Regions from separate parts of the Paenibacillus sp. FSL L8-0333 genome, predicted to be linked through region 1. Evidence: riboswitches for the same ligand, from Rfam matches in the RefSeq annotation. Region 1 holds a riboswitch; each other region holds the start of a gene.
What was found. A riboswitch is a leader RNA that binds a small molecule or an ion and turns the genes downstream of it on or off. The one in region 1 is predicted to bind cyclic di-GMP.
Positions count from the first base shown of each region.

Region 2: linked by a shared signal. The riboswitch ahead of NYE72_RS29740 (NPCBM/NEW2 domain-containing protein) and the one ahead of NYE72_RS04745 (glycosyl hydrolase) in region 1 are both predicted to bind cyclic di-GMP.
Region 3: linked by a shared signal. The riboswitch ahead of NYE72_RS01885 (anti-repressor SinI family protein) and the one ahead of NYE72_RS04745 (glycosyl hydrolase) in region 1 are both predicted to bind cyclic di-GMP.

Region 1 is NZ_CP150186.1:1,107,088-1,110,369, forward strand. Features, by position in the region: gene NYE72_RS04740 (sugar phosphate nucleotidyltransferase) at 392-1,765, shown strand; cyclic di-GMP riboswitch class I at 1,902-1,981, shown strand; gene NYE72_RS04745 (glycosyl hydrolase) at 1,994-3,282, shown strand, end outside.
Region 2 is NZ_CP150186.1:6,673,656-6,676,937, reverse strand. Features, by position in the region: gene NYE72_RS29750 (EAL domain-containing protein) at 1-403, shown strand, start outside; gene NYE72_RS29745 (hypothetical protein) at 520-1,086, shown strand; cyclic di-GMP riboswitch class I at 1,244-1,330, shown strand; gene NYE72_RS29740 (NPCBM/NEW2 domain-containing protein) at 1,589-3,282, shown strand, end outside.
Region 3 is NZ_CP150186.1:427,425-430,706, forward strand. Features, by position in the region: gene NYE72_RS01880 (2-oxoglutarate dehydrogenase E1 component) at 1-1,002, opposite strand, end outside; cyclic di-GMP riboswitch class I at 1,473-1,557, shown strand; gene NYE72_RS01885 (anti-repressor SinI family protein) at 1,585-1,740, shown strand; gene NYE72_RS01890 (helix-turn-helix domain-containing protein) at 1,848-2,177, opposite strand; gene NYE72_RS01895 (TasA family protein) at 2,347-2,955, opposite strand; gene NYE72_RS01900 (signal peptidase I) at 3,046-3,282, opposite strand, start outside.

The DNA.
Region 1 (3,282 bases):
GCAGTTGTTCTTGCAGTTGTTCTTGCAGTTGCAGCTGCCTCCCCCGGAGCAGAAGCAAATCTTTAGAAAAACGTGCTCGCTTCCGGCTGGTACAGCCCGGTGCGCATGGATCATTGTTAAAAAGTAGTTGGTTAGGTTAAGAACGGAAAGGGAATTTGGAACTGTAGAAACGGAGTGTTCGCCTTTATCCTCGGATTTCTACCGCGAGAAGCGGTCCAATCAGGAAATCTGAGGATAACAGCGATCGGAAGTCCAAAATCCCTTGGAGTGGTTCATACCTAATAAATTTTTTAAAAAATGCATCCGCTCGAACTAAGGCTAAGCGGAAGCTATACGTTTTGATAACAATTCCATTATGCTCGATTTCCATAATTCAAGGAGGGTTCATTCTATGAAAATGGTACTTCTATCAGGCGGTTCAGGTAAACGGTTATGGCCGTTGTCTAACGACTCACGTTCAAAGCAATTTCTAAAGGTACTTGAAAGCCCTCAAGGTGAACCAGAATCCATGGTACAACGTGTCTGGAGACAGCTGGAGGAAGCAGGGATGGCAGAATCATCTTATCTAGCCACCGGCCGCGGCCAAGTAGAAATGATACAAAGCCAACTGGGAAGTCATGTGCCGATTATCGTTGAACCGGAGCGTCGGGATACTTTTCCGGCTATCGCCTTAACAGCTACCTATCTTTATTCAGTGGCAGGTGTTTCTCCAGCGGAGACGGTAGCAATATTGCCTGTTGACCCTTATGTAGAAGCATCCTTTTTCGATACCATAGCTATGCTTGAGGGGACCATGCTGGAAAGTGGAGCAAATCTGGCACTAATGGGTGTTGTTCCTGAACATGCCTCAGAGAAATACGGATATATTATTCCTACCACTGAAGAGGCGGGGGGGAATGGTTTTATGAAGGTGAGTCACTTTCAAGAGAAACCAGACCGCATACAAGCAGAACAGCTCATCGAGCAAAATGCATTGTGGAATTGCGGAGTGTTTGCCTTCCGTTTAGGGTACTTGTTAGATATTTTGCAGCGTAAAGGGTTGCCTTTAGGATATGAAGAATTGCAGAAGCAGTATAAGCTATTGTCTTCCATCAGCTTTGATTATGAAGTGGTGGAGAAAGAAGAACATATTGTGGTGCAGCCGTATGATGGATTCTGGAAGGATCTTGGAACGTGGAATACGCTGACAGAGGAAATGAGCAGCAAGCATGTAGGAAAAGGTTTTGTGACGGCGGATTCTGAGGGGACTTGCTTGATTAATGAGCTGGACATTCCGATTACGGTAATTGGTGCGAAGGATCTGATCATTGCGGCTAGCCCGGATGGAATTCTAGTTACCCATAAAGCTGAGAGCCCACGGATTAAAGAAGTGCTGAAGACCTTTGAACAAAGACCGATGTACGAGGAACGCCGCTGGGGCCATTACAAAGTTATTGATTATGTGAAATATGATGAAGGCAATGAAGTGCTGACCAAACGGATTTTTATATCCGAGGGGAATAATATCAGCTATCAATTACATCGCAAGCGTAGTGAAATTTGGACAATCGTCAGCGGCGAAGCAAGTATTGTGCTGAATGAGAAAAAACATAATGTGAAGGCTGGGGACGTGGTACGTATACCGGAAGGAACGAAACACGCGATCCTTGCTTTGACGGATGTTGAGTTTATAGAGGTACAGACGGGGTCTGAATTAGTAGAAGAAGATAACATACGTATTACTTTAGACTGGAATGATATAGAACTACAACAATTCATTTCATAGGTCTAACCTATCTATTTAACCAATTCAAAATTTCTTGAAACAGGTAAATTGACTCAATTATCAAAAAAAGTCATAAAAACACTAAATATATCATTAATTGTCGTCGATACTTACGGTAAGAGAGATTATTTCTCTTAAATTGAAAAGGCAAACCTATCGAAAGGTAGGGACGCAAAGCTATAGGGCCTTCGAAAGAGTGGCAGCCTGGCTACCGAAAGGGAGATTATTTTGAAAGCTTACCGTACGTATCGATTGTTTGGTGCATTTCTGTCACTCGTCCTGTTTCTGACTGCACTTCCGCTTGCTGTTGGAATTTCGCCGTCTATTGTCATAGCTGCTTCAAATTCTGGAACGCCAGTTACCCCAGGTGCCTCACCTGAAGCCGTAAAGCTGCTTAACTATTTTTACTCGATCTCAGGAAAAGGCATTATTGCTGGTCAACATGACTATTTAGAAAGTCCAGATGAAATTAACAATATGCTGAAGGGAACCAGCGGACAATATGCGGCTCTTCACGGTTATGAAATGGGTGCGATCAGTGGTCAGTCCGAAGCAACGATGGCTTGGCAACGTCAAAATGTGGTGAACAGCGCCATCAACTGGAATAAAGCGGGCGGGATCGTAGCTATGACTTTTCATGCTAACCTGCCGGGCACCTCTTATGACTGGGATAATGTGAAAAAAACACTTAGCCAGAGTGAGTTCGATAGTTACGTTACACCGGGTACTAAGCAATATAATAATCTGATCGCTGAGCTTGATAAGGTGGCAGTCTCTTTAAAAAGCTTGCGTGATGCCAATGTTCCGGTGCTTTGGAGACCCTATCATGAAATGAACGGGAACTGGTTCTGGTGGGGGAAGAAAAATAACTTTTCTAAACTATGGAATATAATGTATGACCGTTTTGTTAACGTTCATAAATTAAATAATCTGTTATGGGTATGGAGTCCGAATGCTCCCAATGTTTGGTCAGATCCTTATGCGCTAACTTATCCAGGTGCTGATAAAGTAGATATTCTGGCAGCAGATATATACGAAAATGATTACCAGCAAAAATACTATGACAGCTTGTTGAGTCTAGCCGCAGGCAAACCGATTGCGATCGGGGAGAATGGTGAAATGCCTAATCTGGAGAAGCTTCAGCAATCGCAAAGTAAATGGACGTATATGATGAGCTGGGGAAAAATGCTTTACGAAAATAACAGTGCAGACACAATCAAAACATTTATGAATAGCAACTACACCCTGACCAGAGATAAATTAAATACTGGTCTGGCACCGACACCTTCCGAAGAAGAGGGGGAGGCAGCAATTCCTCTCGCGAAGGGGCTTGCAGGAGAGTATTACAACAACATGTTGTTGTCGGGAGCGGCAACTCTTAACAGAACTGATGCAATAATCGATTTCAATTGGCGGCAAGGATCGCCGGATGCCGCCCTCGGGATTGATCGTTTCTCCATACGTTGGAGCGGTAAAATTAAGCCATTATATGATGAGCAATATACATTTTACACTAC
Region 2 (3,282 bases), 1.3 Mb from region 1:
TAATCAATTAGGTGTCGATCCCTCTCTTTTTGTCTTTGAAGTTGTTGAAACGGAGAAAGTGGATGATCTCGCTCATTTGAAAGCTATTTTAACATATTACAAGGATCGGGGATTTGAATACGCTTTAGATGATGTTGGGGAAGGCTTCAGCACAATCGAGATGTTATTGGAGCTTAAACCTCATTACATGAAGTTAGATATGAAATATGTTCAAGGCGTGTCCAGTGATCCGAACAAACAGAAAATAGCTAAACAATTTTTAGAAAAGGCTTTAGAAATCCAATCTGTTCCTTTAGCAGAAGGTGTGGAGTTTAGAGAGGACTTTGAATGGCTTAAGCAGAGTGGTTATCAGTTGTTTCAGGGATATTTATTTGGAAAGCCTGATCCTATTCCCAAACAGTAATCCTAATGAGTATATATCGGTCCAGAGGATGAGACGAATTTCAGGTCAGAGTCTGAGTACAGCCAACCCCCGGGGTTGTATAATTTAGGTAATTTGAAAAGGGGGACGGGATGGATATGAAATGGCATCAATTTGTAACGCGCTGGGCGGATTCTAGGGGCTTTGATGGACGAGAAATTGATTATCAATGGCCTTCTCCCTCATTTCCGGTCATCAGTATTCGTAGTAATTTAGGGCGATACTCAGGTCAAAAGTATGGTCATGGAAGTAAACCCCGTGTAAAGACAGCCGTTGGTTTAATCGCTATTGGAGATGTAGCTGTCGGATTGATTTCCATAGGTGCGATAAGCGTGGGCGTACTTTCCTTAGGAGCAATATCACTGGGAATGTGGTTAGCGATTGGAGCAATAGCACTTAGCTGGCTTGGCTTCGCAGTGGGAGCGATTGCGATTGCAGGAGTGGCTGTAGGAGCGATCGCAATCGCGGAAAAAGCGTTGGGGGCCATCGCCATAGGGGATACGGCGTTTGGTGCGATAGCGATAGGCAGGATCGCTGGGGGTGCCATAGCTATCGGACAATGGGCATATGGTGTAATCGCAGTTGGCGAACATGGTTTCGGATTAATTCCCATCACGGGCGATGTGTGGAATTGGTTCCGGCGTTTGTTCGGATCGGGGAGTTAATTAGACCTCCAGTCCTAAAGGATCCCATTCTCTTCCGGGATAGTCGATAAATAATATCTATCACATGAGAAAAACTAATTGCAATTACCTATACTCATTTCATACCAATTAATCATGCGATCAGATCTAGGCTTATGTTACTCTTTGAATGTATTCGAAACTTCATAGGCAAACCTATGGAAATGTAGGGACGCAAAGCTATAGGGACTAAGGTTATCATAACTATTGTCAGCCAGCTGCCAAAGAGTGTGTAACGCTTTTTGTTAAAATATAAGAAAGTATAAGTTATACACCTATACTTAATATCTTATATTTCTCGCTTAAACGCTTACCGTCCTTATAAGGACGCCGAAGGCGTTTATGCTTGTTAAGGTTTAATAAAAATTAAGTCTTAATTTTTAGGCGACTTTATACGCAATCAAGCTACTCTTTTGGGGTAGTTTTTTTTGTGCCCATTTTTGGGCACTGGAGAGATTCATATGACATCTGGGGGTAAGAAGAGATGAAGAAAATGATTGCGATCGCTACATCGGCGGCCATGTTGGCCAGTTTTTCGAGTGAGGCAGGTTATGCTTTAGCAAGTGAGGCAAGCAAGGTAAAGGTAACAAAAACAGTCGCGCAAAGTAAGGTCAACTTATTAAGCAACGCTTCGGTTATTCCGTTTGAGCTGTACGGCAAGGATGCTCTAAATGCCTATAATGAGGTTTTTAGAATGAATCCAGCAAATATTAAATCCATCACAAATAACGGTGGCAACTACTCAGGCTCGCCTATAGCTAAGGCTATGGATGGGGATATGAGCACGCATTGGGAGACTGGCAAACCGAATAGTTCAACGTTTACGAATGAGGTTGTGTTTGTTTTCAATGAGTCCACTGAATTAAATAGAATGGTCTATGCCGCTAGGCAATCTGGTGCTAAAGGTAAAGGTTTTGCTCAAGAATTTGATATCTATGGCTCCACTACCGATGCGGGTGATTTCACACTCGTGTCTTCTGGAGAATATACAGGCTCAACCGGTGATGTAGTGGAGATTCAGTTCGCACCTACGGCTTTTAAGAGACTTAAATTTGTCTTCAAAAAAGCGAACCAAGATTGGGCGAGTGCGGCTGAGTTTTCTTTTTATAAAGAGGATAGTGTCTCTGCTAAAATGAAAAATTTATTTACAGATGATACCTTGAGCCAAGTTAGTACAGCCTTTGATACGGCAGAGAAATTAACAGCTTTAGAAAATGAAGTACAAGCACATCCACTGTATGCGCAGTTTAAAGAAGAGATAGAGAATGCAAAGATCCTTTTGGAGAACCATCAGGTAGAGGTAACGGCAGCCAAGGTTTCGAAGCTAAAAGGGTATGGTACAGCCTATGAAAATGCCTATAGCCAAGCTTATAGAATGCCAAATGCAAACGTATCAAAAGTAACGGTGAACGGTGGAAGCTACCCAGGTACGAAGCCTGAATATATGCTGGATGACCAGCCCACTACGCATTGGGAAACGAACAAAAACAATGATGCAAGCTTCACGAATGAAGTCGTGTTTGAACTAGCGCAAGCGGAAGTGCTGGACAGAGTGGCTTTTTTGGCTAGAGATAATCGCAAAGGATTCCCAGAGGCTTTTGAAATCTATGCATCAGAGACGAGTAAAGGAGAGACCTTCCAACTGGTATCTAGCGGAACCGCGATTAGTACCAATGATTTTTTGGAATTTAAATTCGAACCGACGAAGTTTAAAAGATTAAAATTTAAGTTCACAAAAGCTAATATTAACAGACCTTTTGCGGCTGAATTTAGATTTTATACAGAAGATAAAGTAAGCGAAGCTGTAAATGGTATTTTCACAGATGGAACGATGAGTGCGGTTGTGCCTGCTTATAATAGCGTCGAAGCAATCAACGAATTAGAAGAAGCGGCAAAAGTACATCCGCTCTATCCAATCCTGAAAGATTCTTTGGATTTAGCTAAGAAGCTAGTGAATGGTGAAGTTCAAACCGAAGGCACCATCATTGAGGCCGAGCAGCGTGGAGATATGAAAAAACATGCTCAGCAAAACCTGAGAATAGGCTTCGGCACGAACAACCAGCCTACAGGACTTGCGGCAATGCCTGGCGAGACCATCAATGTTTATGTGGATGCTGCTTCGGGTGATAAGTTGCCTTCTTTGATCTTTTCTCAACAAGAGGGAGCTTGGAATAGTTG
Region 3 (3,282 bases), 680 kb from region 1:
ACCTTCCACGACAGGATTGACGAATTCCAAGTGACTTGGGTTATTCGCTAGTGTTATTCTTGTGCGTACGGTTTCTCCTTCACGGACAGCACGGTCTGCACCGAGATGGTATTTCACATCACCTGTCCAGCCATAGTTAATGCCTGTGGAGCCTTCGGAAGGGAAAAGCTCCTTGTTCGGAGAATGATGAAACTCTGAAAATATGATATCATAAGGTTTGCCCAAAATATGTGCAAGAACGTTGAGGCGACCGCGATGCGCCATGCCCATCAAAATATGCTCTGCACCGTCATGTGCAGCAGCGCGTACGATTTCGTCTAACATCGGCACAAGAGCATCATTGCCTTCAAGACTGAAACGCTTCTGACCTACAAAAGTCTTGTGGAGGAAGGTTTCAAATTGCTCTACCTGAATCAGGCGGTTCAGGAGCTCTTTGCGTTCTGTATTATTCAGGGGTGCTGGTGAGCTGGTGGATTCTGCCTGTCTATTTAGCCATTGCAGTTCTTTTTCTTCATGCACATGCCCGAATTCATAGGCGATAGTCTTGGTGTATGCCTGACGCATACGTTGCACGGCATCCCACCCGGTATGCACATCATTCGGCGCATTTTCCCATATAAGCGTGGCAGGCAGTGCAATCAGGTCTTCGCGGGTCAGCCCATAGGTTTCAGGCTCAAGATATTTTGCCATGGGATTCTGATCGCGTACCAGCGGATCAATTTCAGCGGCCATATGGCCATATATACGAATATTGGCGATTAGCTTGGAAGCTCTTACTGCTTTTCTAAGCCATTCGGTGTCTCCCGAGATGCGCGGCTGAGGAGCCGGTTCGCTATCCGGAGTTAGGGGAGGGGGTCCCGAATTTGTAAAAAGCTCGCGATAATTATTTTCTACGGTGGAGGGATCTTTCACAAACTGTTCATATCTTTCTTGAATGTAGCCTAAATTGGGTCCGTAATACTTACTCCAAATGGATTCGTTATAGGGCTCTTTGGCTGCCATGAATACATCCTCCTTAACGGATGAACTCCATACGTGACATTTTGTGTCAACGCTTACTGGAGCTGTGATGATTGCGGTTTCATTTCTCATCTTATTGTGCTACTTTCAGCCACTGTAATCAATTCATTCTTTCGTCCAATACGTTCGCAAAATGGTATAGGTTAGCTTGTTCTAATGAAAAGAAGGGTGTTTCTTCTCATTACCCATTCTAAAGGCCTATTAAAATGATTCTATTATCCTTATTTTTAACTATTAGGTCAGTAAATATTTATTTTGCTAGTACAATTTATTTTATGTAACGGACGAGTATCGTGATAATCGGACAAGATCTTTGAAAAAAAATCTTTTATTTTTCGTTTTTAAAATAGAAAGTAACCAGGAATCGACACACTTTTCCGCTTTCTTTTTGTATAATGTTATTGCAGATAGTAATTTTATAGTTTTTTAAGCAGATCCTTTCGTGAAAAGGGTCCAGTAAAAGGTAAACTTGCCGAAAGGCAGGGGCACAAAGTCGCGGGTCTAAGGTAGAGATACTATGACAGCCGGATTGCCTGGGGACGTAAAATCTTAGGGGGAGATTTTTTGGAAAAGTCCAACCAGGGTAGCAACAGAGAACAGCAGTTTATTGATCTGGATCAAGAGTGGGTACATTTATTATTAGCAGCTAAGAAGGCTGGCATTAAGGCAGATGAAATCCGCCAGTTCTTTCATGAGAAAACTGTGCAGATCGTGCAGTAATACATTAGAGGGGTTACATATCGAAAAAGGGCACAGCGGTTCTTCGCTGTGTCCTTTTTCGATATGATTTAGTAGAAGAGAGGATCGTACCAGATTAGTAGGAAGTATTAATCCTTTTGATCGAGCTTCCATTTCTGATAGTCCAGAAATTCTTTGAATTCGCGTTTGCTAATGCCTGAGTCCATAGCTTCCTGCACCAATCGGAACCATTCCGAATCTAAATGTGATTCCTCTGCATCATTTGGTTCTCCATAGAGTAGGGCATGAATGGATACCTGAAGCGCGTCAGCGATCTTTTCGATAAACTGGATGGATGGATTGGATTGGATGTTTCTCTCCACGTTGCTAAGATACGACTTAGCCACATCTGCTCTGTCCGCAAGCTCAGATAGGGAGAAACCCTTGTCTAGGCGGAGCTGCTGGATACGTTGGCCCATATTCTGTGGCACTATGCTGACGCCCCTCCGTAATTTTTGTTATTAGTATAGCAAATATCAATAAATCGGACAAAGTTTATTGTAAAGAGAAGAGCAGCAATCTGCTTATCCGTGGCCGGATTCAGGATCTGCTGCTCTTCGAGTATTTTATTAAATTACTTTATTGATCTTAGTAGTCTTTTTTCGCACCTTGTTTAGCTACGAAATCCCAAGTCAGTGTTAAGCTATCGCCTTGGAAAATATTTTGATCTTGGTTATTTTCCACAAATTCGAATTGGACGGAGAAGCTGTCATTGGTACCGGCTTTAATACCGGATGCTTCGGTAAAGAGTTGATCCCAACCTGTATTTTTTACGAGATCCGGATGCTGACTTTTTAAAGCAGCAAGTGTAGTCTCATAAACTACATTTTCAGGAGAGACGATAGGTACCCCTTTATCATTATTTCTAAGGAATTTAACTTTAATGAACTCGGCTAAATCCAAGTAGTTATCTCCTTTAGCATCCGTGATTTGAGTCGATGTATTCAGAATGATAGATCCGATATCGAGCGAACCATCGTTTTTCAATTTGAAGGATTTAGTTACAGTATCACCTGGTTTCAGGTTAGGAATATTAACGATGACAGAAGGGTCGGAGTTCAGATCGAGTGTACCCGCTGCGAATGTAGCTGTGCTTTGCGCAGTGTCGCTAAAGTATGCGAAGGTTCCTCCGCCGATTAATGATAAACCCAGTGCTGCAGATGCTACGCCAAGACCCAATGTTTTCTTGATACCCATAATAAAATTCCTCCTCAAATTTGTGTTTGAATTTTTTATAAAATTTATATATTGTATCTTCCGGTTCGTAAGCGGAAGTGGACAATCAACTTAGGGCTGTGTTTCTGTTGGGGACGGTGAGGCTGGCAGTAGGGCAGTATTTTTCTTTTCTAATGCAGCTACAGCCTTCCAAGAGGTATACAGAGCATAGAGCAGAAGCATCAAGCCAGGCACGATCATGAGGACTACACTTCCAGCTTTGGAAACCGCGAAATTCATAGCGTAACCGACATAGGGTACAGTGACCCCGGTATACTGAGCTACAACATTCGCAGAACTGGTTGGGTT